Linked DNA regions of Chroococcidiopsis sp. TS-821. Each later gene encodes a partner of the first gene's protein in a complex. Links are inferred from orthologs where the notes say so. Each region holds a gene or a part of one and is shown in the gene's direction. Other genes may lie near its edges. The genes, in order: pcrA and uvrB.

What was found.
Region 2: the proteins of pcrA (region 1) and uvrB are in contact, whole or in part, in a crystal structure (PDB 7EGT), measured with the Thermus thermophilus proteins. The link is inferred for Chroococcidiopsis sp. TS-821 from one-to-one orthologs. Residues at the interface, in WP_096412145.1 of Thermus thermophilus: His654, Arg656, Phe657, Gln666, Asp668, Glu669, Lys680, Arg681, Leu682, Ser683, Lys685, Tyr686, Ala687; in WP_096411307.1 of Thermus thermophilus: Glu23, Leu25, Arg26, Asp27, Gly28, Glu29, Arg30, Phe31, Arg55, Glu326, Asp327, Phe328, Glu379, Ser382, Gln383, His398, Gly400, Arg401.

Annotation. Positions count from the first base shown.
Region 1 is NZ_MVDI01000002.1:23,949-31,090, reverse strand. What follows is about bases 2,219-5,275. They hold pcrA (DNA helicase PcrA), read left to right. Parts: upstream 2,219-2,601; coding sequence 2,602-4,950; downstream 4,951-5,275. Other genes in these bases: B1A85_RS07795 (ester cyclase), read right to left, coding at 2,219-2,260. In the rest of the region: B1A85_RS07805 (NAD(P)/FAD-dependent oxidoreductase), read right to left, coding at 1-358; B1A85_RS07800 (hypothetical protein), read left to right, coding at 947-1,213; more of B1A85_RS07795, read right to left, coding at 1,574-2,218; tRNA pseudouridine(55) synthase TruB, read left to right, coding at 5,814-6,701; B1A85_RS07770 (2Fe-2S iron-sulfur cluster-binding protein), read left to right, coding at 6,860-7,142. UniProt on the Escherichia coli protein: A helicase with DNA-dependent ATPase activity. Unwinds DNA duplexes with 3'-5' polarity. Translocates on single-stranded DNA with 3'-5' polarity. Initiates unwinding more efficiently from a nicked substrate than double-stranded DNA.
Region 2 is NZ_MVDI01000013.1:86,745-93,784, reverse strand. Bases 2,196-5,150 are described here. They hold uvrB (excinuclease ABC subunit UvrB), read left to right. Parts: upstream 2,196-2,651; coding sequence 2,652-4,649; downstream 4,650-5,150. Other genes in these bases: B1A85_RS21545 (MEKHLA domain-containing protein), read left to right, coding at 4,687-5,145; B1A85_RS21555 (hypothetical protein), read right to left, coding at 2,196-2,484. Also shown: rpe (ribulose-phosphate 3-epimerase), read left to right, coding at 1-291; B1A85_RS21570 (hypothetical protein), read right to left, coding at 391-912; B1A85_RS21565 (hypothetical protein), read right to left, coding at 1,017-1,457; B1A85_RS21560 (CsbD family protein), read right to left, coding at 1,582-1,764; more of B1A85_RS21555, read right to left, coding at 2,023-2,195; B1A85_RS26360 (hypothetical protein), read right to left, coding at 5,284-5,409; B1A85_RS21535 (FAD-dependent oxidoreductase), read left to right, coding at 6,433-7,040. UniProt on the Escherichia coli protein: The UvrABC repair system catalyzes the recognition and processing of DNA lesions. A damage recognition complex composed of 2 UvrA and 2 UvrB subunits scans DNA for abnormalities.

The DNA of each region.
Region 1 (7,142 bases):
CTTGGGGAGTGATTTGAGCTACTGTTTCAAGATACTGCTCAATTACGCTATGAACTGCAAAAGTCCCTTCAGGAAAGTGGTAATGTCCTAGTGGGTCATACGGGATAGACTGTATTGATTCTCCTAATACGTCTAGAACTTGTCGTAAGGGATTGTAACTGTTTGGGTTACTCAAACCGCAGTAAAATGAAGGACCAGAGTCAAAGGTAAATCCTCGGCGGGTGAAACTGTGTGCTGCACCACCAGGGATATTGTGACTTTCACAAACAATGACTCGTTTACCATAACGCGACAATAAAGCCCCAGCGGTTAAACCACCGATACCGCTACCAATGACGATGACATCGCTATCTTGCATGAAAACACTTAAATATAACTTGAGCCTGGCGACCGAAGTCGCGGCTGAATAAACATAGACGCATAGCGGCTTCCCGCAGGGTATTCCACGCAAGTGGACTAATGCAAATATTTATTGTCGTGCAAACATATTTAGTATAACCAGCTATGATACTCTGCGTTGGTGTCTTTCATGTCTTCGTACAGCCAAACCATGCGGTCTATAAACCACAGCTTACCAAGATAAACAACGACGTTTCCTAGAAGTGTAGACCAGTAGAAACAATCTTAAGGAGAACTTTGGCAAGAAGCCAATCCAACACTACAACACGCCGACGCATTAGATCCTTTTGATGTTATTCGGAGGTATCCATCTAAGTTAGGACAAGGTTTTCGACGCAACATTGAGTATCAAGAAGGAATCGAGATTAGAATTGATGACTATCAACTACACGGTAATGTAATTGAAAAAGTTGATGTACGCGAACATCCTATCCAGTGCGGATTTCTCCTTTCAGGAAACTACAACAATAATGACGAACAGGTTTGTTCTAGGTTGTATTGCTTTTGCGGAAGTGGATGTGCAACAGGTGGATTGTGCGAAGAATTGATGCAGCAAAGGATGTTAGCTGTTGATGTCCATATTGCACCAAAATTAGTTCAGTCGTATCTTGCCAAATCAACCGAACAAACTCCCCCAGAGTTACTTCATCTATTTAAGCAACCGCATCAACACTATTTTTATCGTTACGGGAAAGTGACACCACAAATACAGATAGCGTTACAGCAAATTCTGCAATGTCTGTATGCGGGAATTACCAAACGCCTGTATGGGGTATCGCGATCGCAGTGCATTTACGAAAGCCTTTTGCCGTAAATTTAGTATGAGTCCGAACAACTATCGCCAAGCAAAACACAGATAAAATATGCTAGTTTGACCAACTTAGCTGCGTTTAGCTAATGGCGATTCTTTTACATTTTGTTCCGAGAAACCAGTTACAGGAATTACGGAGATTAATGACGCGATATTCGTGACAAGTTGTTTCTCAGTGGAAGGAAGTTTCAGAATGGTAATTTAACTAAGAAACTGAATAAGAAAAATTTGAACAATCAACCAACGATGCGCTTAAATATGTTCGCGAAGTATGTGCGAAGCATAGAATAGACAAAAAACGATCGCCTTTAATACGCGTTTGGTGCTATAGAAGGCGATCGCGCGTAACTTTAAAGTCAATCTTTATGTTTGTTGATGAAAAGGACAGCCATTGGCGATCGCCTTTCCACCCGATGTCAATTTTCCTAAGAAAGAATTCGTATCAAAATAATGTTCTAATGATTCAATTTTCAAATCATCAGTTACTCGCGCCACACTAATTCCAACAACTTCGACGACTTCTCCTGTGGGTTCATATCCTTTGTAAGAACCGCTAAAAGTTCCCCAGTGACGCCACTTGAAAGTCACATTAGGCGGTCCGGCTAAAACCTCAATAACTTCCCATAAAAAGCCATTAGGAAAGGCTTCGTGAAAAATTTTTCCTGATGATTCAAAATCCTCAGCTTTTGCACTGTAGTGCTCAGACTCTCCTAAAAATAAATTATAAGTTCCAGCCGCAACGATATCCTCAGCAGTGTACTCTGGTTGTGTATTCGTCCGCATCCGAAACTTATCAGCAACAATCGATAACCACTGTTGAGGATTCGTCTTAAATGAGGCTTCCATCTCAAAAGTTCGGACAAGGTTTTGTACGATCGCCTCTAAAGAACCTTCAATATGATTGTATTGACTTTGCTCTTTGAGTGCTGCATTGTTACGCGAGTAGTCTGGTGGTTCTCCATAACGCCACTCAACATTACTTCCTTCTGCAATGACTGTATCTCTGTCTTGAACCCACAAAGGCGTATCTGATGTTCCCATATTTGTTATTCTTTATACAAGATGAAACGGTTGAATGCGATCAAGGCTATCAAACAGTAGATGACATACAAATGCGAAATCTACCGAAAAACAGACGTAAATATTTTATATCAAAGAATAATAACAGTGATACTACTGAAGTTAAGTAAGCTTAATGTTTGCTAAAGATCGATAATTCAGAATTAACTCGCAGAGATTTTAGTAGTATATAATACAGTCTGTCGTCGGTAGATTGTTATAACGCGGCAACGTTTCAAGTAAGAAGCTATCAAGATATCATAAGTTTTGTACTATAGGTCAGACAGGATATATCTTTTGCAGCCCTAAGCGCGATCGCACTTCTGACACCCATGACGACAACCATTGATTTTTTCAGCCACCTTAATCCGAGTCAACGCCAAGCTGTAGAACATTTCTGCGGTCCAATGTTGGTAGTTGCTGGCGCAGGTTCTGGTAAAACACGAGCACTGACTTACCGAATTGCCAATCTGATCCTGAAACACCGCGTCGCTCCTGAAAACATCTTGGCTGTCACCTTTACCAACAAAGCCGCGCGGGAGATGAAAGAACGCATCCAGAAGCTGTTTGCCCAACAAATTGCGATGCGCGACTATGGAAAGCCCCTAGAAGCGCTAGCACCGCACGAACAGACAAGTTTGCGATCGCGCGTGTACAAAACTATCATTAAAGATTTGTGGATTGGTACTTTTCACAGCTTATTTTCCCGCGTGCTGCGATTCGATATTGAAAAATATCAAGATGAAAAAGGAAGACGTTGGAATCGCAATTTTTCAATTTTTGATGAATCTGACGCGCAAAGCCTTGTCAAACAAATAGTCACAAAACAACTCAATTTAGACGATAAAAAGTTTGAACCGCGTTCGGTACGCTATGCAATTAGTAATGCGAAAAATCAAGGATTAACTCCACAAGAGTTTGAGTACCAGCAACCGAACTATCGCGGTCGAGTCATTGCTGAAGTTTATAGTCAATACCAAAACGCTTTAGCAGAAAACAACGCTTTAGATTTCGACGATCTCATTCTCGTTCCTGTCCAACTCTTTCAACAAAACGAACAAGTATTAAGCTATTGGCACCGCAAATTTCAACATATTTTAGTCGATGAGTATCAAGATACCAATCGCACGCAATACGATTTAATTCGGTTACTTGTTACCAATGGCGAAACTAATAAACACAATTGGAATTGGCAAAACCGCTCGATATTTGTTGTTGGTGATGCCGATCAGTCAATTTATAGTTTCCGCATGGCAGATTTTACAATTTTACTAGAATTTCAATCTGATTTTGGCGATGGATTACCTGATGCTGATACCCGCACCATGGTAAAACTGGAAGAAAACTATCGTTCTAGAGAAAATATTCTTCAAGCAGCAAACCAACTAATCGAAAATAATACTCAACGCATCGATAAAGTTCTCAAACCTACGCGCGGGGCTGGCGAACAAATTTATTTATACAAAGCCGACGATGAAATTGCTGAAGCGCAGTTTGTTATTAATCAAATTCAGAATTTAGAACGCCGTTATGCTGATTTTCACTGGGGTAGCTTCGCCATTCTTTACCGAACGAATGCGCAATCACGACCATTTGAAGATACTTTAGTACGATGGGGTATTCCCTATACAATCGTTGGTGGATTGAAGTTTTACGATCGCAAAGAGATTAAAGATATTCTTGCCTATCTGCGAGTCATTGTTAATCCTTCAGATACCGTAAGTTTGCTGCGCGTGATTAATACACCGCGTCGCGGTATTGGAAAAGCAACAATTGATGCTTTGGTCAGCGCGGCGCAAGAGTTAAGCATCCCTGTCTGGGAAATTATCAGCGATGAGACATCGGCGGGTACTCTAGCAGGGCGATCGGTAAAAGGCGTGACGAGTTTTGCGCAATTGATCGGTCGTTGGCAACAACAAGTAGATATCACGCCGGCGTCAGTCATCGTGCAAGCAATTATGGAAGAATCAGGTTATATTCAAGACTTGAAAAACCAAGGTACTGATGAAAGTTTAGAACGATTGCAAAACTTACAAGAACTTTATAATGCTGTTGTTCAATTTGAAGAAGAAAGTGAAGATACTTCTTTAGAAGCTTTTTTAGCTAGCACCGCATTAAATTCTGATTTAGATAATTTAAAAGAAGGACAAAAAGCTGTTTCATTACTAACATTACATGCAGCTAAAGGGTTAGAGTTTCCTGTAGTTTTCTTAGTAGGAATGGAACAAGGTTTATTACCCAACTTTCGCTCTTTAGACGATCCTGATGCCTTAGAAGAAGAACGGCGTTTATGTTATGTTGGCATTACTCGCGCGCAAGAACTATTGTATCTTTCACACGCACGAGAACGTCGGCTTTATGGTTCGCGCGAACCGGCGATTCGTTCGCAGTTTTTGACAGAGTTACCTGAAGAATTACTCGCAGAGCGACAACCTGTGAGTCGCAGTTATACGAAACCACCGAGTATTGCTTCGCGAAGTAAACAAGTAGCAGCAACTCCTGTGAATACAAGCTCGCAAAATTGGCAAGTCGGCGATCGCGTGTTACATAAAACGTTTGGTGTTGGTGAAATCACCCATGTTTTCGGTTCTGGAAATAAAGTATCCGTCGCGATTAAATTTCCCACTTTAGGTCAAAAAATTATCGATCCTCGCATTGCACAATTACAAAAATTTAACTAGCGTTTAAGTACTTTACTTTTAGGTAAACAACTTATAGAAATCTCTGAAAGTAAATTTTATACATAAGAAGTAAAGTTACCCCTAATTCGATCGTGAAATTGCAAGTTCGAAATGTAAAAACTTAACTCAGGTTCAAGCGCGTTATATGATTTAAAAATAATTCTTAATAACTTACGTTGCTTACTTATGTTATAGATACACATTCTTGGGCAAAAGACTGAATCAGCCTTGCAGCCCACTTTGAGTGGGCTTGAGCTATGAGCGTGGTAATTAATTCCCGGGCGGGTTGTTGGGTTAACTGAGAATGCTGCAAGATCTCAGAATGCCTTAATAGTAAAAGCTTGCTGACATTCACTGCATGGATCTAAATTCCCAAAATGTTAGTAACGAAGCACTAAAAATCATATGACTTTAGTACCAAACTCACAAAAAAATGCAACAAAAGTCTCTGGTGAAGAAACGCGATCGCGTAGATTATGAATAATACCATTTCTCGCGGATTCTGACGACAGTTCCACGCTCCAAATGCCATACACTGTCCAGCTTTTGTCATTACCTTCGCGCAGCGTGCCAAAGGCAAATACTATACATCACAAATTACGAATTAGTATAAGAACCTATTGTTCAACTCTTAATACTGTGAGCTACTATTTATAAATTAATGTGTTACGCTTAATTGCTCGTGGTGCTAGCAATTGTGAAATTGCCCAAGCACTTTATGTCTCAAAAACAACCGTGAAAAATCACGTTACGAGTATTTTAAATTACACTTACGCGATCGCGCCCAAGCTGTCTTGTTCGCTAGTTCATTTCTTCCTGTTTTAGATAAATCACGAATATAGTTCTACGATTTGTAATTAATTGTGCTAGGGTTTCTGAATTTAGATAAACCTGCTGGGTTGACTTCTCACGACTGTGTAGCGCAAGTACGGCGATTACTACAGATGAAGCGGGTAGGACATGGGGGAACATTAGATCCTGCTGCTACAGGTGTTTTACCTATTGCTTTAGGAAAAGCAACTCGATTATTACAGTTTCTACAAACCAAAAAAGCTTACCAAGCATCAATTCGGCTAGGAATAACAACAACAACTGACGATCTCGAAGGCGACATTATTAGTTCACAGCCAGTGTCTGATTTAAGCTTGGAACAAGTCACAACCGCGCTCAAACAATTTCAAGGCAAAATTGAGCAAATACCACCGCGTTATAGTGCTATCCAAGTTCAAGGAAAACGCTTGTACGATCTTGCCCGCGCAGGGGAAGATGTTGAAATTCCTGTACGCAGTGTAGAAATATTTCACATTGAAATTTTAGACTGGCGACCAGGAGACTTTCCAGAGATTGATGTTGCGATCGCCTGTGGTACAGGAACCTATATTCGCGCGATCGCCCGCGACTTAGGTATAGTCTTACAAACTGGAGGAACTTTAGCTAAACTCATCCGCACGCACAGCAGTGGTTTTGAAATTGCAGATAGCTTAACATTTGAGCAATTAGAAGCTCAAATTCAACAAGGAAGCTTTCAACCAATTCCACCAACACAAGCATTACAGCATCTTCCTGCTGTCACCTTACCCTTTGCGATCGCCCAAAAATGGTGTCAAGGGCAAAAAATTGCTTGCGATATCACCAGTCTTCCATCAAACTCACCGTTGCGGATTTATCAGGAAGGCGGCGACTTTTTAGGGATTGGATATTTAACGATGATAAATACACAAACCAAACTAGTTCCACAAATTGTTCTCTAAACGGAGAGGGAGGGATTCGAACCCTCGTTGAAGTTACCCCCAAACAGCATTTCCAGTGCTGCGCCTTCAACCACTCGGCCACCTCTCCAGGTGTCACAAATTCTAATTATACAATGAAGTCATGTACGTTCAGCAAGAATAGATAATTCTTAAGCTTCATGACTCGTTATTTTAAAATTAAAATTCGCGATCGCGCGCGTGACAAGAACTACACGCTCGAAGTTCCTGAAGATAGCTACATCCTCCAAAGCGCCGAAAATCAGGGCGTAGAACTGCCATTTTCGTGTCGTAATGGGGCTTGTACGACGTGTGCAGTACGCGTGCGATCGGGAGAAATCTACCAACCCGAAGCGATGGGCTTATCTCCCGAATTACGTGCCAAAGGCTATGCGTTGTTGTGTGTCAGCTACCCACTTTCCGATTTAGAAGTCGAAACCCAAG
Region 2 (7,040 bases), on another replicon or contig:
TGTGACATGATTTTGATCATGAGCGTCAACCCTGGCTTTGGCGGTCAAAGTTTTATCCCTGCTGTATTGCCTAAAATTCGCAAACTACGTCAAATGCTCGACGAGCGCGGTCTCGACCCTTGGATTGAAGTTGATGGTGGCTTAAAGGCTAATAATACTTGGCAAGTGATTGAAGCGGGTGCGAATGCGATCGTTGCTGGCTCTGCGGTATTTAATGCTAAAGATTACGCTGAAGCGATCGAAGGTATTCGGAACAGCAAGCGTCCTACTCCAGAATTAGCAACAGTTTAAGTTGATTATTTTGACAAAATAGACAAAAGAAAGAGAGCAGATTGTGGTTTAAAATCTACTCTCTTTTTAGCTATTGGGAAGAAATAGGTACGACGCTAGTTATTTACGTTGACTACCTAACCATTTAGCCGCAGCAATTCCAAGGACAGCAGCAACGATCGGATTGCTGAGGAATTTGATAATAGCTGGTTGCTCCGCCATGACTTCTTGGAAGATGTCAGGATGATTGTGGTAAACAAAGGTCGCAAGCTTACTCACATCATCCGCAGTCATTTTATTAGGATTGTGCGTTGATAAAGCTAGTTGTTGTTCGAGTTGACGATCGCTTAGCCCTCTTCCTTTAAGGTGCTTGAAAAACGCGCGGGCGACATCGTCTCTTTCATTGGGCTTAATTTGCGCGATCGCTTTTTGCAATTCTGGCTCCATTTGGCTAGGAGGAATGCGATCGGGGTGCAAAGAACGTCCAAACAGTTGACGGCGTTCTGCGTGCGACGAGCGTTGTGCAAAATCATCGAAATTTTCGTATTGGCGCTCGTTTGTGGATACTTCTTCCATTGTTTCGGTATCGCCTTGCGCCAAGTCATTCATTATTTGGCGTTTGTATTGCTCGCTGTTATACATTTTCCTCTCCTTGCTTAATTTGCGCTGTGGCGTGTTGTGCTTTCAACTTGTTTCTTGCAGCTAATTGTCCGATTGCTCAAGCTATCGTTGATTCATCTACCGCATTATTGATATTTGATTTGATTTGACTGCATATCGTATTGAGCGGTCAGAATCAGTTTTTTATCAGGAGCGTACATCAAAACTGTTAAATCTTGATTAGGGAAAGTCCGATGAAATCCTTGGAGCAGTGATTTTGCTAAAGGTCTTACTTCGTTAGGGCGCACTTGGGGCGTAATCACAACACCCAACTTGTTTTGGTCGCGTACGTAGGCGTCTTGGATTAATCCTCTCCCTGTCTGGACTACCCAGTTACCAAAGTCTTGTCCTGCGGAAGTATTGCCACGCTCTAACAATGCATAGTTTCCTGTTGTATCTGCAGCTGGTGGTAAACTTGTTCTTGGGGCTTTTGCATTAACTGCGCTGCTGCAAGCAACAGACATCGTAAGAACTAACACCAATGTTAGCGCTGTCAGAACTTTACGAAATCTCTGCATAAAATTCACTTTAATTTTCCTCCTGTTTTTACAGAATTGCAAAACTAATTGCTTATTTGTGTTTAACTTTATGAGACTTTATAAATTATGAAGGTCTAGTTTCCCTAGACCTTTTAAGTTAATTAATTAGCAATTAGTCAAGCTTCTCTTTAACGTTATCTTTTACGTCTTCTACACCATGACGTACTTCACTTTCTGCTTGCTTTGCTTTGCCTTCCGCTTTGTCTTCAGGATCTCCTGTAACGTTTCCCCAAGCTTCTTGAGCTTTACCTTCGATATTTTTACCTGTAGCTTTAGCTCTATCTTCTAAACTCATTTTCTTTCTCCTTGTTCCTCAACAAACTTTTCTCGTTATCGAGTAACTTTAAAGTTTGTTTGTGCTTACGTTTACAACTTATCCGAAATACAACAATACATGCTTCTGTCAGAAGACATATTAAAGTAATCAGTATAAAGAATGAGAAAAGTCGCAGTTTGTTGACGACTATACCTAAATGAGGAGAAACATACTTATACACAAAAAAACTGGCGTTTTTACAACACCAGTTACCAAAAGAGACTATTAATTTTTAAACTAATCTATGTAACCCATAAGCTCGTCATATTTTTCTAAGCTATTTGCAGCGATTGGGCGAATTCCAGAAGTTGTAATTGTTTTAGAAACCTCTATTCCACTTGAAGCAATAGGACGAATCCCCAGCAAGTCTATGGTATTAGAAACTTTTAGATCGCTAGAAACGATAGGACGCACTCCAGCTAAATTAATTGTATCAGAAACTTTTAGATCGCTAGAAACGATAGGACGCACTCCGGCTAAGTTAATTGTATCAGAAACTTGAAGATCGCTAGAAACGATAGGACGCATCCCTAGAATATTAACGGTATCGCGAATTTCAAACGTGCTAGAGGCGATGGGACGCTGACCTGGTAAGGGGCTTGATTGAACGCGATCGCCTTTGATTTGCGTAGATAATTCTGAACTAGAATTGGTGTTGCTGAGCGTTTCGTTTGCTTGAGCAGTACTACTTGCAACCATAGTTTTATTCCTCTTGATATCAAATTTTTGTTAATAATTAGAAAAATGTTTTTGTGATTGATTTTGAGTTTACTGGAAAAAACATTCTTTAGGTCTAAATAAGTTCGCATGGTATGCATAAAGAAAACTAAATATGTAAAGATAAGTGAAGGGATTCATAAAACTGTATGACAGAATTTTGTCTGCAAGCACCATTTCAACCGACTGGCGATCAACCTCAGGCGATCGCCCAACTTACTCAGTACGTCAAACAAGGAAATCAGTACCAAACTTTACTCGGCGCAACGGGAACCGGAAAGACATTTACCATTGCTGCGGTGATTGAAAAAATTGGGAAACCAACGCTCGTGCTAGCGCACAATAAAACGCTCGCCGCGCAGCTTTGTAATGAGTTACGCGAATTCTTCCCCAACAATGCAGTCGAGTATTTTGTCAGTTACTACGATTACTATCAACCTGAGGCGTACATTCCCGTTACAGATACTTATATTGAAAAAAGTGCTTCGATCAACGATGAAATCGATATGTTGCGACACTCGGCGACGCGATCGCTGTTTGAACGCCGCGATGCGATCGTTGTTGCTTCGATTAGTTGTATCTATGGTTTAGGGATTCCCTCGGAGTATCTTAAAGCCGCAATTCCTTTGAAAATGGGAATGGAAGTCGATCAAAGACAGATTTTGCGCGATTTGGCTACGGTACAATACAGCCGCAACGATGTCGAAATGGGGCGAGGTCGGTTTCGGGTACGCGGTGATGTGTTAGAAATTGGTCCTGCTTACGAAGATCGCATTATTCGCGTTGAATTTTTTGGCGATGAAATTGATGCGATTCGCTACGTCGATCCGGTAACAGGTGAAATTATTCAAAGCTTGTCTGCGGTGAATATCTACCCAGCGCGTCACTTTGTCACACCAGAAGAACGTTTAGAAGCAGCGTGCGATGCGATCGAAGCTGAACTCAAGCAACGCAAAGCCGAATTAGAGCAAGCAAGCAAGCTCTTAGAAGCGCAACGCTTGGATCAGCGGACGCGGTATGACTTGGAAATGTTGCGCGAAGTCGGTTACTGCAACGGTGTGGAAAACTATTCGCGTCACTTAGCAGGGCGTCAACCAGGCGAACCGCCAGAATGTTTGATCGACTACTTCCCTGACGACTGGTTACTTGTGGTCGATGAATCGCACGTTACAGTTCCACAAATTCGCGGGATGTACAATGGCGACCAAGCGCGGAAACGAGTTTTAATTGAGCATGGATTTCGCTTACCCAGCGCCGCCGATAACCGCCCGTTGAAAGCAGAAGAATTTTGGGCGAAGGTTAATCAGTGTATTTTTGTATCAGCAACGCCAGGCGATTGGGAGTTGGAGCTATCGGAAGGTCGAGTTGTTGAACAAGTGATTCGTCCCACTGGCGTTGTCGATCCGGAAATCTTTGTGCGTCCTACCGAAGGTCAAATTGACGATCTTTTAGGAGAAGTGAAAGAACGCGTTGAACGTCGCGAACGAGTGTTAGTGACAACTTTGACAAAGCGCATGGCAGAAGACTTGACGGAATATTTGCAAGATCAGGGAATTCGCGTGCGGTATCTGCATTCTGAAATTAACTCGATTGAGCGGATTGAGATTTTGCAAGAGTTGCGTCAAGGCAATTTTGATGTTTTAGTCGGGGTGAACTTGCTGCGGGAAGGGTTAGATTTACCGGAAGTTTCCTTAGTGGCGATTTTAGATGCAGATAAAGAAGGTTTCTTACGAGCGGAGCGATCGCTGATTCAAACAATTGGTAGGGCGGCGCGTCACGTTCGCGGACAAGCGATTTTGTATGCGGATAATCTAACGGATAGTATGCTCAAGGCAATCTCGGAAACCGAGCGACGCCGCGCAATTCAGCTAGAATACAACGAGAAACACGGCATTACACCGCAACCGATTGTTAAACGTACAAATAATGCGATTTTGTCGTTTTTAGAAGTGTCGCGGCGGTTGAATTCGCAGCAACTCGAAGAAGCATACGAACAAGCGGATGATTTACCGTTAGCGGATATTCCCGAATTGATTGCGCAGTTAGAAGCCCAGATGAAGGAAGCAGCGAAGAATTTGGAGTTTGAGGAAGCAGCGAAGTATCGCGATCGCATTAAGCATCTGCGTGATAAGTTATTGGGACATTGAAAACATTTTGGTAAAGGGTCACTGGTAATAGAGATTCATGTTTGTTTGGCAGCAGAAGGAAGTTATCTGTCAAAGTCAGCGATTAATGTACAGTTTTGAGTACTGGACAGGGAATGCCTTACTCGATATTACGGGAACACCAGCGGAAATTGCCCAAGCTTTGTTTACTGCACCGTTTGTTGTCGTTTCGCATGGTATACAAGCCGACCCCATTTTTAACTATGGCAATCAGCAGGCGCTAGCACTGTGGGAATTTTCTTGGGAAGAGTTTACGACATTGCCTTCGCGCAAATCGGCTGAAGAGGTGATACAACAGGAACGCGATCGCCTACTTGCAGAAACAACTCATAAAGGTTATTGTCACTATTCTGGCGTCCGCATCTCAAAAACTGGTCAGCGATTCTATATCGAAGATGGGATAATTTGGAATGTGATTGATGCTGAAAACCAAAACTGGGGTCAAGCTGCGGTTTTTTCTCGGTATAAATTTATCTAATTTGTGCTGTGGTTATATATAGTGGAAGGCAGGAGGTAGAAGAGCGTTGCTGAATGTTGAGATTTTGGAGACATTTTAACCTGTTTTACTGTTATAGCAATCAAGGGGAAGGTGGGGTCATTAGACCTCCTGCATGAATCAAGCAGCATGTGCCAGTTGGTAGTTCAGCAAACCAGCAATCAAATTTAAGCGTAAGCCAAAGCGCTTTCTCCGATTGCGATAGCGCCCAGAAAAGATGCGGAAAATCTTGAAGCGGCGAAGCACATGCTCAACTCGCACTCGCAACCTAGCTAACGCTCGATTGTGTTGCTGCTCGGCATCCAGCAGTAGTTATTTTCGCGGTTGCTTGGTGGGAAGACAAGCAAGCACTCCTATGGAGCTTGCCAAATCGCTGATAGCCTCGGTCAGTTAGACACAATTGCGACGGTACAAATGGCAGAAGACGGCGCTGGAGTAGCTTGAAGTCGTGCGTTTTCCCTTTCTCAACTGCCGTAGCAATAATCTTGCCAGTTTCAAATTCGACTAACAGTTATGACTTTATTGTGTGACGTTTCTGCTTGCCAGAGTAGTAGCGTTTTTGTTTTTTTGGACGTTCGATTTCCATTTCACCGACATCGACCACGAACACCTTGCACTCCCATCCAGGTTGATACAAGTGACGCTTGCTTGGCAATCGAAACCTGCCACATTTGATTAACCAGTCTTCGACTTTCCTGATGATGCGACTAACCGTCGTTGCGTGCCGTCCCCAACTGGTGGCACTCTGAAACTGGCGCTCGTGATGCACGCCCCTACTTTCACGTCACAAGCAATTGGTCTTCAACGCTCAATTTGTTTTGTCCGCCACGACGACCTTGGCGCTCTACGTCAGGACGCAAGACCGCAACCATCTCGTCCAACAAAGCGCGACTGATTCCACATAATCGCTGGAACTCTGTGGTTGAAAGGTTTTGTCAATCAGTGTCAGACATGGCAGTGCCTCGATTTGTTGACTCTCACCATACTTTTACTCCTCTTTGCAACCCCCTGTTTCCAACTGCCACGCTTTTCTAGTCTTCTTGCAGCAGGTCTATTCAAGATTGATATAGGAAAGAAATGTAGAAGGAAGAAGACTGAAGGTAGAAAAGAAGAATTTATTTTGTCTCAATATTGATGGCTGCAACGTACTCAATTTACTGGAAACAAACAAAAAAGATATGTTTTGAGACACGTAGCACCAGAAATACAATGTTCTCAACTTCTGCCTCCTGTCACCTGCCTTCTGCCTTCTTAAGCTAAATTAAGGATATGTCTCAAGTCATCATTGTCGGAGCAGGTCCTGCGGGTGCAACGCTAGCACTTCTGTTGGTAAAACGCGGTATTCGTGTCACGTTAATTGAAGCAGCGCGTAACTTTCGGCGAACTTTTCGCGGTGAAGGATTAATGCCGAGTGGCTTGGATGCGCTCGCACAAATGGAATTATTACCTATTATAGAACGCATTCCACATCAACCTTTAGATGCTTGGGAGATCATTATTAACAAGCGATCGCTTTTCCGCGTGGATGAACCAATTGAACCGAATGGTCAGCCTTGCACGTTGGTTTCGCAACCAGCTTTACTAGAAGCCTTGATGGATGCAGCTAGCAATTATCCTCATTTTGAGTTTGTTCAAGGAACTGCGGTACAAGATTTATTGTGGAATCAACGAGTTAGCGGCGTCAAACTAAGTGATGGACGTTCTTTTGATGCAGATTTAGTAATTGGCACCGACGGGCGCAATTCAATTGTACGGCAACGCGCGAACTTAGCTTTAGAGCAACAATCGCACAGCTTTGATATTTTGTGGTTCAAATTAGCCGATAGTCCGCGTTTGCCGTCGGAGAATATCTTTTATTCGATTGTGTGCGATCGCTA